2 regions of the Acetobacterium sp. KB-1 genome follow, and region 2 is predicted to be linked to the other one. Evidence: predicted binding sites of a transcription regulator. Region 2 holds the regulator's gene; the other holds the start of a gene.
What was found. Region 2 encodes NrdR, which represses ribonucleotide reductase genes. Its sites were predicted from a motif close to CACNANATNTNGTG; they were not measured.
Positions count from the first base shown of each region.

Region 1: the regulator NrdR is predicted to act here: its motif matches at 5,611-5,624, upstream of DOZ58_RS02835 (vitamin B12-dependent ribonucleotide reductase).

Region 1 is NZ_CP030040.1:599,738-608,999, reverse strand. It holds gene DOZ58_RS02865 (citrate/2-methylcitrate synthase) at 1-991, shown strand, start outside; gene DOZ58_RS02860 (phosphate acyltransferase) at 1,250-2,176, shown strand; gene iorA (indolepyruvate ferredoxin oxidoreductase subunit alpha) at 2,196-3,977, shown strand; gene DOZ58_RS02850 (indolepyruvate oxidoreductase subunit beta) at 3,980-4,552, shown strand; gene DOZ58_RS02845 (cysteine-rich small domain-containing protein) at 4,554-4,829, shown strand; gene plsY (glycerol-3-phosphate 1-O-acyltransferase PlsY) at 4,850-5,464, shown strand; gene DOZ58_RS02835 (vitamin B12-dependent ribonucleotide reductase) at 5,649-8,591, shown strand; gene proB (glutamate 5-kinase) at 8,667-9,262, shown strand, end outside.
Region 2 is NZ_CP030040.1:3,415,645-3,424,906, reverse strand. It holds gene DOZ58_RS15775 (MurR/RpiR family transcriptional regulator) at 1-502, opposite strand, end outside; gene DOZ58_RS15770 (class I SAM-dependent methyltransferase) at 505-1,086, opposite strand; gene DOZ58_RS15765 (hypothetical protein) at 1,076-1,474, opposite strand; gene DOZ58_RS15760 (pseudouridine synthase) at 1,468-2,160, opposite strand; gene scpB (SMC-Scp complex subunit ScpB) at 2,175-2,825, opposite strand; gene DOZ58_RS15750 (ScpA family protein) at 2,815-3,552, opposite strand; gene DOZ58_RS15745 (site-2 protease family protein) at 3,556-4,197, opposite strand; gene DOZ58_RS15740 (NUDIX hydrolase) at 4,396-4,944, opposite strand; gene nrdR (transcriptional regulator NrdR) at 4,931-5,413, opposite strand; gene ftsZ (cell division protein FtsZ) at 5,419-6,471, opposite strand; gene DOZ58_RS15725 (cell division protein FtsQ/DivIB) at 6,745-7,590, opposite strand; gene murG (undecaprenyldiphospho-muramoylpentapeptide beta-N-acetylglucosaminyltransferase) at 7,587-8,693, opposite strand; gene ftsW (putative lipid II flippase FtsW) at 8,697-9,262, opposite strand, start outside.

The DNA of each region.
Region 1 (9,262 bases), 1.2 Mb from region 2:
AAGCTTACCAACCAGTTTTGTCCGCGATATTATCATGAAAGCCCCCAGTTCAGACATGATGAACACTCTAGCCAGAAGTGTTTTGACACTTTTCTCTTATGATGATAATGCCAGCGATGTTTCTATTCCTAACGTTTTAAGACAATCCCTGGAGTTGATCGCCTTATTTCCCATGTTGGCGGTATACGGATATCAAACCTATAAACACTATCATGATGATCAGAGTCTATTTATTCATCAGCCCCAGCCTGAGCTGTCAACAGCGGAAAATATTCTCTATATCCTTCGATCCGACAGCAAGTATACTGAGCTCGAAGCACGAATACTTGATATTGCTTTGGTACTCCATGCCGAACATGGTGGGGGGAATAACTCAACCTTCACCACCCATGTAGTGTCTTCCTCCGGCACCGATACCTATTCGGTTATTGCCGCTTCATTGGGTTCGTTAAAAGGCCCAAAACATGGTGGCGCCAATATCAAAGTCGTCGAAATGTTTGAAGATATGAAAAAAACACTAGCTGATTGGACCGACGAAAAACAAGTACGACAATATCTGGTGGATCTTCTTCATAAGCGAGCCTTTGACAATGCCGGTTTGATTTACGGAATGGGTCATGCCATCTATTCAGTATCCGATCCGCGAGCAAATGTATTCAAAGGCTATGTTCGAAGTCTTTCAGAGGAAAAGGGACTACATGATGAATTTGAACTCTATTCAATGGTTGAACGATTAGCTCCAGAAGTTATTGGTGAGGAGCGAAAAATTTACAAAGGTGTTAGTGCTAATGTTGATTTTTATAGCGGCTTTGTTTATAGTATGCTGGGATTACCCCTTGAACTCTTTACTCCAATTTTTGCAATCGCCAGAATTGCTGGTTGGAGTGCTCACCGACTTGAAGAGCTCATTAACGCTGGTAAAATTATACGACCGGCATATAAGAATGTTAGCGAACGTCGTGCTTATGAACCATTAGGCGAACGAAAATAGATTCCTTAATTAAAAAGTCGTCGTTTTTCGGAGTATAAAAATATCTAGGCGTTTTTCATAGTCTTCCTGATCTGTTCATGCTAGAATAGATCAGGAAGTTTTTGTATTCGTTCTATTATTTCATCGTTTCTAGTGGAAGTTGGATTTTGCTCTGACAATACCGTTCAATGATCGTTCGTGAAGCAATTGTAACAAAATTGTTTCTTTATTATGTGTTTAAATTAGTGTATAATGTTACATATGAAAAATGAGGTTAAGATGTTCGATAATTTTAATGATATTGGTGAATCAGTAAAACTCGGCGTTAAGAATACCCTTGTCATCGCAGCTGCCGAAGAAGGCGAATTATTAAAAGCCCTTTCTACAGCAAACGAATTATATTTGAATCGGGTAATTCTTGTCGGCAATCAAAAAATGATTGAAGAAATTAGCATTAATGAAAGAATCGATGTCAAAAATATGGAAATCATCGATGTCCCAGATCGTGTGACCGCTTGTGAAAAATCGGTGGCTTTGGTGCGTCAGGGACAGGCTGATTTTATTATGAAGGGACTTGTCGACACATCCATTTTTTTAAAAGCTGTCATTAGTAAAACCGGTGGTCTGACGACCGGACGACTCCTGAGTAGTATAATGATGATCAGAATTTCCTCCTATCACAAGTTTCTCGTTTTATCTGATGGTGGAATGATTATTGCCCCCGATTTAAATAAGAAAAAAGGGATCATCACCAACGCCGTTGATTTTTCCAGACTGCTGGGTATGCAGCACATCAAGGTTGGTTGCCTTGCAGCTAAAGAAAAGATTAATCCTAAAATGCCTGCTACTGTCGATGGTGCAGCATTAAAAGAGTTATCTCTACACCACTATTTTGGTGAAGATGTTCTGGTTGAAGGTCCCATCGCGATGGATTTGTTGATCTCAAAAAAAGCTGCGCAGATAAAAGGTTATGTATCGGAAGTGGCGGGAGATGTGGATGTTATTGTTATGCCAGACATTGAAACTGGCAATGCAATCATAAAAGTAATGACTCATCTGGGTAATGCCCAGTTGGGAGGGATCGTGATGGGTGCCTGTGCACCCATTATTTTAACGTCCCGATCGGATTCTTATGAAAATAAACTAAATTCCATTATTCTGGGGGCATTTTTAACCCAGGAAATGGATGATTGTCACCAAATATGAGAGGAGCATTAAAAAAGAAATGAAGCTATTATTAACTGGAAATGAAGCCATCGCAAGAGGGGCCTGGGAGGCTGGGGTAAAGTTTGCCACAGCCTATCCGGGAACACCAAGTACCGAAATATTAGAAAATGTGGCTACTTATAAGGAAATTGTGTCTGAATGGGCCCCCAATGAAAAGGTCGCTCTGGAAGCAGCAGCCGGTGCATCTATCGGTGGCATCAGAAGTTTATGTGCCATGAAACACGTGGGTGTTAATGTTGCCACCGATCCCCTGTTTACTTTTGCTTATCTGGGGGTTAATGCTGGAGCAGTTCTCGTTACCGCTGACGAACCAGGGATGCATTCTTCTCAGAATGAACAGGATAACCGCAATTATGCTCGCCATGCAAAAGTCTGTATGTTTGAGCCTTCTGATAGTCAGGAAGCTAAAGATATGCTCAAAGAAGCTTATGCTGTCAGCGAAACTTATGACATGCCGGTCTTATTCAGAATGACAACCCGGGTTTGTCACTCTAAGTCAATTGTTTCTTGTAGCGACCGGGAAGAAGTGATGGATAAACCTTATGAAAAGGATATCCGGAAATATTGCCCGTTACCAGCATTTGCCCGAGGTATGCAGGTTAAGCTGGCTGATAATTTCAAACGTCTGGAAGCTTATTCTAATACCACGCCATTTAATTACAGTGAGGATAATCATTCTGACATTGGTGTAATTGGATCCGGGGTGGCCTATCGTTATGCCAAAGAAGTGTTCGGGAATACCGTTTCATATTTAAAAATTGGTTTTAGTTATCCACTACCAATGGAAAAAATTGCGGCCTTCGCCAAAGGAAAAAAGACCCTTTATATATTTGAAGAAAACGATCCGATCATGGAAAAAGAAATCAAAGCAGCCGGAATTGACTGCATCGGTAAAGAAAAATTGCCCGTCATGGGTGAGCTGACTCCTGATCGCGTCCGTAAAGCCCTTTTAGACGAGACTGTTCAAATTATTGAGCCCAATCCAGAATTGGTATTACCACGACCCCCGGCACTGTGCGCCGGATGTCCGCATCGCGGCGTTTTTTATGAGTTAGGCCGACGAAAAGATCTAATGATCTTCAGCGATATTGGCTGTTACTCGTTAGGACTGATGGCCCCCTATAATGCTACTGATGCGATGATTTGTATGGGTGCCAGCATCAGTGCTGGTCACGGTGTTCAAAAAGCCTTTGACATCAAAGGCGATCATTCAAAAAAAGTGGTATCAATTCTTGGTGATTCAACCTTTTTCCATTCGGGAATAACCAGTTTGATGGATGTCACCTATAATAAAAGTAATACTCTAACCATTATTCTCGATAACCGTATTACCGGTATGACTGGTCACCAACAGAATCCCGGAACTGGTTATGATTTAATGGGCGAAGCAGCACCGATGATTGACATTGAAGCGATGGTAAAAGCCTGTGGCGTAAAAAACCTGATCTCTATCGATCCCAATAATCTTCAGATTGTTGAAGAAGCCATTGAATGGGGACTAAATACTGATGGTCCTGCTGTTATTATTACCCGTTGGCCCTGTGTTCTGAAAAAATTCTCTGGCCAGGATAATGAAGAGTTCCCAATGGCCTTTAAGAAAGTTTGTTCCGTCGATGTTGATAAATGCATCGGCTGCAAAAAATGCCTGAAGTCCGGTTGTCCGGCATTGGCTTTTGATCGAGCCAATAAAAAATCGGGTATTCTAAAAGAAAGCTGTGTAGGCTGTGGTGTTTGTGCACAGATCTGTCCCAAACAAGCCATTACAGTAGAGGTGAGATAGAGATGGAAACAAAAAATATCGTATTAGTGGGAGTCGGCGGTCAAGGAACAATTTTAGCCGCTAAGCTTTTAACAACAGGATTAATGGAAGCCGGTTTTGATGTAAAGATGAGTGAAATCCATGGTATGAGTCAGCGCGGCGGCTCGGTTTCTTCATTGGTTCGTTATGGCGATGATGTCCAATCTCCGGTAATTGAAATCGGCAGTGCCGATATCGTCGTTGCCTTTGAAAAAATGGAAGGTCTGAGATCGCTGGAGTACCTCAAACCGACCGGCAAAATGATTGTCAATGACACCGAGATCTTTCCGCTTTCTGTCATCATTGGAGCGAACACTTATCCTGACAATATTTTAAATGAAATAGAAAAAAAGGTTAGTTTACGAGTGATGTCGGCAACAAAAATGGCAGAAGAACTCGGTAATTCAAAGGTAATGAATGTGATTTTGCTTGGTTCCATTATAAAATCGATGGGTTTAACCGATATTGATTGGGAGACGATCATTGCTCAAAATGTGAAAGAACAGTTTAAAGATCTTAATATCAAAGCCCTGCACGCAGGGATGGATGCTGTATAGAATGAAAAAAGACGATTCGAATTATAAGTTTTTTCAGCATACCTCCTGTGAGTACTTTCCTTGCCATAAGGTTGATGATTTAGAGGATTTTAATTGTCTGTTTTGTTATTGCCCGCTGTACGCCTTGGGTAACAACTGTGGTGGTCATTTTAGTTATACCGATAAGGGGATTAAAAACTGTAGTAAATGCAGCTTTCCACATCATCGCGAGCATTATGATGCGGTGTTGGAGAAATTAGGGCTGCTAATTGAACAACTCAGAACAACAAAAATATAATAGGTTAAAGGGGTAGAAAAATGTCGATAGTAATTGGAATTGTTTTTATTGTTGCAGCTTATTTAATCGGGAATCTAAATTTCGCTTATATTCTGGTAAAATTTTTAAAAAATGAAGATGTACGTAACTACGGCAGTGGCAATGCAGGAACAACAAATGTGCTTCGGGTGATGGGTAAAAATGTGGCTATTCCGGTGTTTCTTCTCGACGCATTAAAAGGCTGCCTGGTGATCGTTGTTGGTCGATATGCCTTAAGCCTAAACGAGATCTTTCTAATTTTGGGTGGGATTGCCGTTGTCGCCGGTCATAACTGGCCAGCTTTTCTTCAATTTCGCGGCGGAAAAGGTACTGCAACATCGTTAGGTGTTTTTCTTACCTATGATTGGGAAGTAGCTCTGATTGCCATTATGATTGGACTAATCATTTTGGCAATATGGAAAATGGTTTCCCTTACCTCGATGGTGGGCATGACCATGCTACCGGTTTTTACCCTGCTTCTAGGAAGAACTGTTACAGAAGTTATTTTCGCGATTGTATTATGTCTGTTTAGCATTTTTCAACATCGTAAAAATATTGGACGGATCATCCAGGGACGAGAAAGCAAAATTGGACAAAAAGTTAAAATGAAAAATTAGCTTTTTAGCACTCTATTTAACTACTATTTTAAAAGGCTCTGAGATGGGCCTTTTTACTTGCTTAAAGCGAGCGTTTAAAATCAATCTTTAAAAACATAAAAATACATTGTTAAACACTACATCTATGTTTATAATTAGAGTTGCAACCCAATATCATGTATATAATTTAGGAGGAAGAAATAAATTGAATCAAATAAATCAGCTGTTTAAACGAGTATTTACGAAAGAACTGGAAAATTCAAATAAAACTGTTTATGATCTGTTTCAGTGGCAAACTGTCGACGTTGTGTTAAAAAACTATCAAACTGGTGAAACCATTTATGAAATGAAAGATCTGGAATTTCCAGAACACTATTCTCAAAATGCTTGTAATATTATCGCAACAAAATACTTTAGAAGAAAAGGTGTTCCCAACCAATTCGGTTATGAACACAGCATGCGTGAAATTGCCGATCGTCTAGTCGGTTTCTGGACGGATGCCATTAAAGAAGAAGGACTAATCGATACGGATGAGGAATGGCAAATTTATTACGATGAACTGGTATATGCCTTCCTGATGCAGATGTGGGCCCCTAACTCACCTCAGTGGTTTAACACTGGTCTGATGCGAAGTTATCAAATTGCCGGTTCCAAGGATGATTTGTATTATTATGACGAAAAAGCCGAACAGGTGCTTGAATCAGAAGATCGATACACAAGAACTCAGGCTAGCGCCTGTTTTATCCTATCAATTGAAGACCGACTTCTTGGTGATCACTCTATTTCGGAGCACTATGTCAGTGAAACCAAATTATTTAAAGGTGGTTCTGGTGTTGGGACTAACTTCTCCAGCCTCAGAGCTGCTAATGAAGGCCTTACCAGTGGCGGGCAGTCATCGGGGATGATGAGTTTTCTCCAGGGACTGGATCGCAATGCCGGGGCCATTAAATCTGGGGGGACAACTAGGCGGGCGGCTAAAATGGTTATCGTTGACATTGATCATCCGGAAATTGATAATTTTATTAACTGGAAGGTAAAAGAAGAGCAAAAGGTCCGGGCACTGGGAAAAATGGGTTACGAGATATCCATGGATGGTGAAGCTTATCAGACTGTCAGTGGTCAAAACAGCAATAACTCAGTCCGTCTCAACGCTGAATTTATGGAAGCTGTTTTAAACCTGAAAAATGAACCAGATCATAAAATGAAACTCAAAGGCCGAGTTGATGATAAGGTTGATCGAGAAGTGCCCGTTAAGGAATTATGGAATCATCTTAATCAAGCCACCTGGGAATGTGCTGACCCAGGCATTCAATTTGATGATGTTTTTAATGCTTGGCATACATGCCCAGGGGGCGAAAATGGTAAAATCAACGAAAAAAACAACCGAATTAATGCTACCAATCCTTGTTCGGAGTACGCCTTTTTAGATGATACGGCTTGTAATTTAGCATCGATTAACATCTTCAAATTTTATAATCAGGAAGATAACAGCTTTTCACTTGATCACTACATTCACTTGGTTGGATTAATCCAATGCGCTTTGGAAGGTTCCATATACCACGGACAATTCCCAACCAAAGATGTTGCTCGAAAAAGTTATCTGTTTCGAACCACTGGTCTCGGCATCGCCAATGCAGCATCCTTGCTTTTAGCCATGGGATTTCCCTATGATTCAGCAGAAAGTCGTAATCTGATCGCCGCGATCACAGGTATCATGACCGGGACCTCCTACTATGTTTCGGGACTGATGGCGGGGAAAATTGGTGCTTTTCCAAAATATGAAATCAACGAACCCTATATGAAACGGGTCATTCGCAACCACAGTCGTGTTGCTGGCAGCCGAACTGACAGCTATGAAGAATTGCATTATGATCCGATTAAGATTAACCATGAGCTGCTACAAAAAATCGGCTTTAAAGATATCAGCAATCAATTAAAAAGAGCCTGGAAACTAGCGGAAGAAGCCGGTGATGCCTATGGCTATCGAAACGCCCAGGTGTCCGTCATCGCACCAACTGGAACCATTTCGTTTGCTATGGACTGCGGCGCTACATCGATAGAACCTTTTTATAATCATGTGGTTTTTAAAAAACTGATCGGCGGCGGGTCCATGGAGATTGTCAATCCAGTTATGGAAATGGCGCTTTATAATCTCGGTTACAGTGAAAAAGAAATCAGCGAAATCCTGACTTACTTACTTGAAAAAGACAGCCATGGCTATTTTTTACATGAAGGCGTAGCCGGTGCTCCTTATATCAAACCCGAACATTTGCCTGTTTTTGATAGTGCCAACACCATTTCACCAATGGGTCACGTCTTAATGGTCTCTGCCATCACCCCAATGATCAGTGGTTCAGTTTCTAAAACGGTAAATTTACCTAATGATGCATCAGTGGAAGATGTCGAGAATATCCATCTACTGGCTTATCGGACGGGGACCAAGGCAATAGCCATTTATCGAGATGCCTGCAAAGCTTCTCAGCCGTTAAGCTCGGGAATGGCAGACGATCGTGACAAGGCACTCGACGACTACTCTTATGCTGAGCTGCTTGCACTGGTAAAAGAAGGATCAACAAAAGCTCTGAACCGAGTCCGGCCCGAAGGCATGCGGCTCAGTCGAACCCATGCGGCAAAAATCGGCGATATCGAGCTCTATATTACCATCGGTTTTTATGAAGATGGTGGCATCGCTGAAATATTTGTCTCTACTGACAAAGAAGGAACGGTCGTCAAAGGATTACTGGCATCCTTATCCAAATCGATATCCAACATGCTTCAATACCATATCCCGCCCGATCAAATTTCTAAGATGCTCAGAGGGCAAAAATATGAACCATCTGGTTTTGTATCTCGCCATCCTTACATCAAATTTGCTTCATCAATTTCTGATTTGATTAGCAAAGTGATTGATATTGAACATGGTGATTTTTCAAACTGCCAGGTTAAACCCAAAAATTTTACTCTGATGAATAAGCAAAACATGGTAAAAAGCATCAGTGCTGATAATCCCATCCAGGATTACAATAAAGATGTAGCCAGCGAGGTATTATACGGAGAAACCTGCAGTCATTGTGGCAGTGACCGGATGATGCGCAATGGAACTTGCAAATTATGTCTGGACTGCGGGACAACCACAGGATGCAGTTAAGAATAAAAAAGATTTTGATGTTTTCCCATTGTTTGATATAATAATTAACTAGGATACACACCTTAGGAGATTTAGATGCGAGAAAAGATTAAAAATGCAACAACAATAGTAGTTAAAATGGGAACAACCTCAGTAACCCACGCTAATGGAACCCTGGATCTCCGAAAATTGGAAATCTTGGCTAGGGTTTTGACCGATCTTGAGAATAGTGGTAAGAAAATGGTGCTCGTCTCGTCTGGCGCCATCGGTGCCGGAATGAACCGGATGAAGCTGAAAGAGCGACCGAAAACCCTCAAAGAAAAGCAGGCTGCCGCTTCGGTGGGACAAGGCTTACTGATGCGTGTCTATCATAAATTATTTGATGAATATCACCAGACTGTGGGACAAATTTTACTGACAAAAGATGTTTTCAGCCACTCAATCAAGCGAAATAATGCTATGAATACCTTCAACGCCCTGATAGAAGGAGGAATCATCCCTATTGTCAATGAGAATGACTGTATTGCTACAGACGAAATCCAGGAAGAATGTTTTGGGGATAATGATATCCTTTCAGCAATGACAGCTGACCTGGTGGATGCTGACCTATTGATAATTTTGTCCGATGTGGCTGGTCTCTACGATGACAATCCGGTACTTAATAAAGAGGCCCAACTAATCAGAACAGTTCA
Region 2 (9,262 bases):
GATTAAGATAATAACCCAAATGCTCCGTTAACAAGGTGGTGGTCCGAAAACCAATGATAACAACCTTGCGGGCATCTAAAATCAAGTCGATGCAAGATTTAAAAATCTCATAGTCAAACTCCTCAAAAGTCGCATTGATATTTGACAAATCTGATTTTAAGACATTATGAACGGTTTCCTGTAGGGCCTTTTCTTTTTGTTCGTTTTTCAAGGTCATGTCAATGCGTTCAATGGTCGTCAGCTTGCTGTTAATTTCATTTCGTATTGCCCGCCGGAATTCCGGATACCCTTCATAACCGAGTGTAACCGAAAAACGAACGACGGTCGCTTCGCTGACCCCAACACTTTTAGCCACTGTCGCCGCCGACATTTCTGAAACACTTTCATAGTGACTCAGCATAAAGTCGGCAATCAATTTATGAGATTTACTCAGCTTTGCATAACACTTCTTAATTGCTGAAAAAATATCGCGGCTTTCTTTTACACTTGAAACGTCTTTCATCTTTACCTCGTTCTCTGGATAATAATCAATGTGGGCGGGGATTCCCGGTTTAGCGTGTGAAAATGATGAGCAGCAAAAGGCGCTTCCAACGTCTCACACCACCTGATTACCGCCTGAGATTCCAGCATTCCCTCGGGGTGACCCGGATAAAGGCAGAGGGTCATTCGTCCACCAGAAGTCAGTAAAGACAAGGCTCCCTGAAGCGCTGCCAGAGTTGATTCAACCTGGGTAGTAATTGTCTGATCACCGCTGGGCAAATAGCCAAGGTTAAACATGATCGCCTTGACCGTTTGTTCCCCAACAGCCGCCGCTTTTAATGTCGTTACCATCAATTCGTGACTTTGATGAATCAGGGTAACCTGATCGTCGCAGCCGTTTTTTTTAAGGATATCTCGGGTTTGTTGCAAAGCTGCCAGCTGAATATCAAAGGCAAAAACCCGTCCGGTTTCGCCGACACATTGGCAAAGAAAGAGGGTATCCTGACCCGTTCCAGCAGTCGCATCAACGACACGATCACCCCGGTTAATGATCGGTCTTAAAAATTCGCGGGCCAGGTCGGTAACCCGCAACGGTTTATTTTTCACTGCAGCCTGCACAAGGCTTGAAAAATTCGCCGCTGAAGGCTTTATGAATCAAGACATCCCCTGATTCGATAAATTCATGTTCTTTGAAGTAGCTTGCAAATTCACCGGTGGCACCTGCTACAGTTATCGATATACATCCATCTTCAGCCATTTTATAAAGCAGCGTTCTGATTATTCCATCAAAAATAGCCATGCCCTGATCGCCCTTCACGGTCATGATCATCTCGTAAATATCAACCTGTTCTGCCCCATAAAAAAAACGCACCGCACCCAGAATTTCAGATTTGGCTGTATCCTCGGCCACAATGTACAAGTCCCGTTCTTTTTCTTTTTCTGGGAACAATGCCTGAATTTGACTAAAATCTTTTGGAAATCCTATCTTTACCATTTCTTTTCTCCTTTTAAATAAATAATTTCGTCATTATTTAAATACCGCCATTCACCCGGCTTTAAACGCCCCAAGGTCAGATTTCCCATGGCTACCCGCTTTAAATCAATAATCGGGTGGCCCATTGCGGCACACATTTTACGAATCTGTCTTTTCTTGCCTTCGTGAATCCGCATTTCCAGCAAACTGGTATCCCGATCCATTTTTAAAATCTTAATAGCTGCCGGGGCGCTGCGGTAATCCTCGATCACCATACCATGGCGGAAAGATTCCAGACTGTTTTCATCCGGACAACCTTTAACCCGACCCACATAGGTCTTTTCAAACTCATGACTGGGGTGAGTCAAATAGAAGGTCAGGTCACCGTCATTTGTCAGTAACAGTAGCCCTTCCGTATCCATATCCAATCGTCCAACGCTATAAAGCCGCTCGTTTATCGGTACCAGATCCAGTACCCGCTGGCGACCATGGGTATCTTCAGAAGTTGATACAACCCCTTTGGGTTTATTAACCATGATATATACTTTTACGGCTTCGTTTAATTTTTTCCCCGAGACGATAATTTGATCTTTTTTAGGATCAACCGGAAAACCCGGTTCGTAAATGGTAACACCGTTGATCCTAACCACTCCCGCCTTAATCAGTTCTTCCGATTTTCGCCGCGATGCGACCCCGCATTGAGCCATATATTTTTGAATTCTCACTGGGCGGCCTCCAATATTTGGGCCTCTCCCATGGTTTTTTTTAGCATCTCGGCCAATTGTTCTTCATTGGCGGTGTCTTTGTTTTCTGATTGATGATTGAGCAACTCCAGATTAAAACTTTCCTGTTTGCCCTGCGAAAAAACCTCAAATTCCGGTATCTCTTTGAGACTTGTGAAGCCCATGGTTTTTAAAAAGGCATTGGTTGTTTTATAGAGAATCGGCCGTCCCGGGGCTTCCAGACGACCACTGTCACAAATCAGTCCCCGATCCAGCAAGCGCTGAATGGCACTGCTGGAACTTACTCCTCTGAGTTCATCAACGGCCAACCGGGTAACGGGCTGGCGATAGGCAATAATCGCCAGGGTTTCGAGTGCCGCCCGGGATAAACCGGTTTTTTCCTGATGCCTGGTAATTTCTTTGATATACCCGTAATAGTCGGGTTTTGTGGAAAGCTGATAGGTATCCTTAATCTGAACCAGACGAATACCACGTGCTTTTGATTGATAATCCTGTTTAAGTATTTCCATCGCGAACTGCACTTCCGATACCGGTTTATCCAGGCATCGACACAGTTCGGTCATGGAAACCCCTTCTCCAGCCCCAAAAAGAATGCCTTCGATGATCCCAGCCAGTTCATCACTGTTCATTGTTGTCCACCTCCTGTTGAATCTGAAAATCTATAAATACCCGATTTTGAAGCAGCCGCAAACCACTGGTCTTAACCATTTCCAAAAGTGATAGCAGGGTTACCACCACCTCTTCCCGGGATATATCCGGCCGGAGCAGCTCTGAAAAGCTGACCCCGGCGGTTCCGGCTTGAACCAGAACCGCGGTTATTTCAGCGATTTTTTCTTCAATGCTGAACAATTCCCGAATAATCTTCTGCGGTGGCGCGATTGCCTCCAATTCTTCCTCTTTCTGAAACAACAGCCGTTTAAAGCATTGTTCAAGCGAATAGGGATCGATGACCAGAGGCACTTCTTCGGTATTCTGAGGGATGTACTCCGGATCTCTATAGATGGCGCAGCGCTCAACCTGTTCCCGGGTTTGAAAATATCGACTGATCTCTTTAAAAATCTTATACTCAACCAATTGACGAATCAGTTTTGCCTTAAGATCTTCTGGGTCTTCCTGCTCATCTTCATTTTTAGGTAGCAATGCTCTGGCCTTAATTTCGAGCAGTCTGGCGGCCATCACAATAAATTCACTGGCGACATCCATATCCATATCCTGCCAGGTTCTAATCTGCATTAGATAGTGATTCGTAATCGTTGCAATGGGAATATCGTAAATATCGATCTTGCTTTTCTGGATTAAATTGATTAATAGGTCGAGCGGCCCTTCATAGCCATCCAGACTCACTGCATATGCCATAAGCTAAGACCAGATCAGATTAAAAATTGGCAGTAGTATTGCTGAAAACAAATTCACAATGCCATTAATTGCAGGATTGATAATAATTCCCAACAAACCGGTAAAAGCCAAAATAAAGATCGCAATCATACCGTAGCGCTGATACTTATAGTAGGTCATCAGTGCTTTAGGCGGTAAAAACAAGACCAGAATCTGAGATCCATCCAAAGGCGGAATCGGAATGATGTTAAAAACAGCAAACATAATGTTATAAATGTAAACATATTGCAAGACCGTCATCAACACTTCATTGTTTAGCGGTACCACTGCCAAATAAGCTGCCATTCCAAAAAAAGCCAACAATAGATTCGTAAGAACCCCTGCCAATGCAACCACAATCATCCCTTTTTTACGTTCTTTAAAATTTCCAGGATTCACGGGCACTGGCTTTGCCCAGCCAAAGCGGAATAACAGCATCGAAATAAACCCCAAAGGATCGATGTGTTTAAGGGGATTCAGGGTTAACCGTCCGGCATTTTTGGGAGTAGGATCCCCCATTGAATCAGCGGCATAACCATGGGCCATTTCATGAAAACTAATGGCAATCAGTATCCCCGGAAGGCTTAATATTAAACTATAAAAATAGTCCGGTGTAAAATTAAACATTATCTTTTACCTCTTTTTCAGTGTTGCACACCTGATTTTACCAGACCGAAAGTTTGATTCGGTAACTGGCTTCAAACCAATTCATTTTTGTCGTTTTCGTTTATCTAATGCATCACGCTTTAACACATAATACAAAATAGATGATTTATTCTAATGCTCTGCATCAAATAAACCATCTATCCTCATTGAACATTATTTCTATTCTGCTATCGACCTTCTTGCGGCAATGGAAAAATAATAACCCAGCGCTGCGACGGTTTTGCCATCAATGAACTGTCCGTTAATAAACAGCGTTCGGGCTGTCCTTACTGGTATTTTAACAACTCGGATAAATTCATCCGGGTCCTCTTTCAAAGGGTCCCACATAAATTCTGTGGCGCTAAACAAAGCGATTTTTTCTGAGCAATAACCCGGGGTGGGGATAAAGTCTCCCAGCTTAAAAAGATTAACCGGTCGATAACCGATTTCTTCCCGGCATTCCCTGATCGCTGCAGCTTCAGGATCTTCCCCAAGTTCCAGCAGACCAGCCGGAATTTCAGTCAGCAGCTGCCGACTGGCAATCCGGTATTGCTTCACAAAGATCATCTGTCCATCTTTAACAGCTAAAACGGCGACTGCCCCCTGATGTTCGATAATTTCCCGTTTGGAAAAACTGCCATTTGGTAGTTTTACCTCATCAACGCGCAGTTTGACAATCCGTCCATCATAGATGACTTCACTTTTCACGGTTTTTTCATACTGTTTCATGGGAACCCTCGGCCTGTTTTTCTGAAATTAATCGTTCCAACTCATCCATAAACGAAGCGACATCTTTAAATTGTCGGTAGACGGAAGCAAAACGCACATAAGCGACCTGATCCATGGTCTTTAAGGCTGCCATTACCTGCTCACCAATTAGCGAAGATGGTACCTCTTTCATTTCGCCTTGATATAAGCGTCGTTCCAGATCATCCACCACCGTTTTAATGGCATCAATGGAAACTGGTCGTTTTTCACAGGCCTTAATCATTCCATTGAATATTTTATTTTTATCAAAGGCTGTTCGCTGGCCACCTTTTTTAACCACAATCAGGGGTATATTTTCAACCCGTTCGTAGGTCGTGAAACGTTTATTGCACTTATTACACTCCCTGCGTCTGCGGATCATTGTTCCTTCTTCGGATGGCCGCGAATCAACAACCTTGCTGTCATCAAATGCACAATACGGACACTTCATCGGTATTATTCTTGAGTCAAGAAATCTGGAATTGAAAATTCACCAACTGAATCACTGGCACTCTTGACAACTTTTTTAATAACAGCTTTCTTTTCTTTTTCACCACCGGACAAAAATCCTGTCGCAATAACGGTAATTTTGATTTCATCTCCTAAAGATTCATCAATGGTCGCACCAAAAATAACGTTGGCATCGGGATCTGACGCTTCTCTGGCAATGCTGGCAGCTTTATCGACTTCAAATAATGAAAGATCTTCGCCAGCCGTAATATTAAGTAATACCCCGGTTGCTCCGTCGATCTGGGTTTCCAGCAACGGACTAAGAATTGCCTGTTTGGCGGCTTCTTCGGCACGGTTATCTCCACTTGCTTGACCAACACCCATGTGAGCCAGTCCGGTATCTTTCATAATCGTTTTAACATCGGCAAAGTCAAGGCTAATCAGTCCTGGCATGGCGATTAGATCTGAGATACTTTTCACACCCTGGAGCAACACATCATCAGCTAACCTGAAGGCGTCTTTCAGAGAGGTTGATTTATCAGCCATTCTTAGCAGTCGGTCATTGGGGATTGTTACCAGAGAGTCAACATTTTCCTGTAAAAACTCACTGGCAATCTGGGCATTACGCATCCGTACCCGTCCTTCAAAAGAGAACGGTTTGGTGACGACACCAATGGTTAAAATTCCCAGGTCTTTAGCGATTTTTGCAATAATCGGAGCCGCTCCGGAACCGGTTCCGCCACCCATACCAGCTGTTAAAAACAACAGATCGGTATCTTTAATCATGTCAGCAATGGCGTCTTTGCTTTCCTCGGCCGCTTTCTGACCAATCTCGGGATTCCCCCCGGAACCAAGTCCCTGGGTAATTTTTTCCCCGATTTGAAGTTTTTTTTCAGATAAAGCCAAGGCAAGAGCTTGTTTATCGGTATTAATAGCAATAAAATCCACACCCTTCATCCCGGCTTCAATCATTCGATTAATGGCATTGTTTCCACCACCACCGACACCGATAACACGAATTTTTGCAAAATTATCGTAATTCCCATCTAATTCAAACACTTTTATTCCTCCTCTTACTAAACAGCTTTCTCGTTAAAATTGATCGTTTGTATCTTTTTTCCTGAACATTGGATTCGTTTCAGTTGTTTTTTCATCGTTAATAACACTTCTTCCCCCTATTTGTAAGTTAAAGAAATGTTCACCCCTTTCTTTCTTTATATTAACCTTTATTTACAAATTTTTCAACTATTGAATAATAAATTAAGTAAAATAACGCTCAATATTTTAGAATCAGACCAAATGTTTTATGAATCGCTCACTCATTCTTTATTTTTAGCGCGGTTTGATGACTGGCTTTGTTCCCACTGCCAGATTAATAATCATATTACTGGTATTTTTATCCAGATTATTTTGGATATAGGCCTTGTTGTCAATATAATTATTATAATCCCATAGAATAAAAACGGTGCCGTTTTTTGTCACAATTTCATAGGTGTTTACTTCTGTCATCCGTACCTCGGATATTTTTTCCAGGTTGCTATCTTTTTTCAAATCTCTAAGAATATTCATAATCGTGTCAAAACGCCAATAGGGTTCAACCACTACTTCTTTACCAATTTCTGTTATGGTAACCTCATCACTTCCAAAAATCAGCGGTATATCTGTTTTTCTCAGGTATTCGCCGTCTTCAATCAGCGTTTTGTCTTCCGACAGATAGTAGACTTTGTTATCATAATTCACCGCACAAATTGGTGCTGATTCGACCATTCGGATGAGAATTTTGTTTGGCATAATCTTAGAAATTTCCAGTTCATCCAAATTCATCAAGGCATTGATATTATAATTTGCCTGATTGACATCGATCAAAAAAATACTCTCCCCAACGTTAATTCCTGAGGCCTCAACGACCGTCTGCGCATCAACAATTTCATTCCCAACCACTTCAATTTCAGTCACGTTAAATATACCCAAATTAACCGCCTGGTAAACACCGAAACCAATAGCCCCGATTATTCCCAGAATGATCAACATGGTTACTAAGCCTTTCATGATGCGTTTGCGCTTGTTTGCTTTTCGCTGTCGTCGACGCTGTTCCCTGAGCTCTTGCTTTGTCGGCTCGAGGTTTTGAAGTTTCCTTATCTTCTTTTCGCTGGAGTTTTTTTTCTTTGATCGTTTCATTCATTCTCCATTAATTTTTTTATTTGTGCATAAATCCGATCTCCGGCATTAATGATGCTTTGTTTTTTAGTGATCTGGCTCATCATCTGACATTTTTTCTCATCTTCTAATAGCGACTCAACAGTTTGAATCAGTCGCGCCCCCGTCAGTTCTTTGTCTTTAATGAGAACACCACCGCCCGGATCGGTAATCACCCGGGCATTGAATTCCTGATGATTGCCGGCTGCCAGCGGGTAGGGAACCAGAATTGAAGGTACACCCACCGCCTGGATTTCCGCCACTGACATTGCTCCGGAACGGCTAATTACCAGATCAGCAGCTCCTAAAAGGCGGTGCACCTCATTGCTGTAAGCATCAACAAAAACATGACCAGATGGTGAAAGCCCCAGGTGATCGACTTCTTTTTTAATCGATTCATATTGATCTTTTCCGGTTAAATGATAAATAACCCGATCGTCTTGGTCTTTATAGGACGCAATCAGAGACAGGGCACTCTGATTGATGGAACCAGCGCCCTGGCTTCCGCCCATAATTAAAATCATTTTCTGGGTGTCAGACAGATTCAGGTTTTTTCGCAATTCACTTCGGTCAATCTGATGGTAGTCCGATCGCACCGGGTTTCCCGCCAGAAAAGTCCGTTCCTGGGGGAAATATTTTTCGGCCTCTTTAAAACTGATGGCAATCCGATTTACCCGGGTCCCCAACATCAGATTTGTTTTCCCGGGATAAGCATTTTGTTCATGAATCATTGTTTTTATTTTTCGTCGGCTGGCAATTAAGAGGAGCGGTCCCGCGGTAAACCCTCCGGTTCCAATCACCAGATCCGGTTGATGCTTTTTAATTAATTTTTTGGCATCGCTAAGCCCGTCAAAAATCCCCTTAATTGCTGCCAGTGTTTCTAATGAGGCCTTTCGCTCAAATCCCCGGACCCGGATATACTCAATCGGATAGCCATACTGAGGAATGATGTTTTTTTCCATCCCCACCATCGATCCAATAAAGACAATTTCAGCCCCGGGATTTTCAGTTTTTATTTTTTCAGCAATCGCTAATCCCGGATAAATATGCCCTCCGGTTCCACCTGCTGCAATGAGTATTTTCACAATCTACCTCACAATCTTTTTCTTGTTATGCATGGTTTTCTTGTTTGGTTCCAGTTTCTTGCCAAGGTCTACAGTTCGGGAGATATTTAGAATTGGGCCCATCATCGCAAACAAAATAACCATCGAGGAACCACCCGCGCTGATAAAGGGCAAGGCCATCCCAGTTACCGGGATGATCGCTGATGCAACGCCAATGTTCACCAATACCTGAAATGCCAGCAATAACATCACACCACTGGTATACAGATAGGCAAAGGTATCCTGAGATTTCTGGGCAATTTGAAATCCCCGCCAGATTACATAAGCAAACAGTCCTAAAACAAGTAAACATCCCACGAAGCCAAATTCCTCGGCGATATTGGCAAAGATAAAGTCATTCTGCAGTTCCGGCAAAAACAGATATTTCTGTTTTCCATTACCCAGACCTCTGCCAAACATCCCACCGGTACCAATTGCCAGGAGAGATTGGGATATCTGATAATCATACCCACCTTTTCCTAAAAAAACATTAAAACGATCCAGTCGCCAGGGTTCGGCGATCATTAAACCAGCCACTGCCAATACCCCAA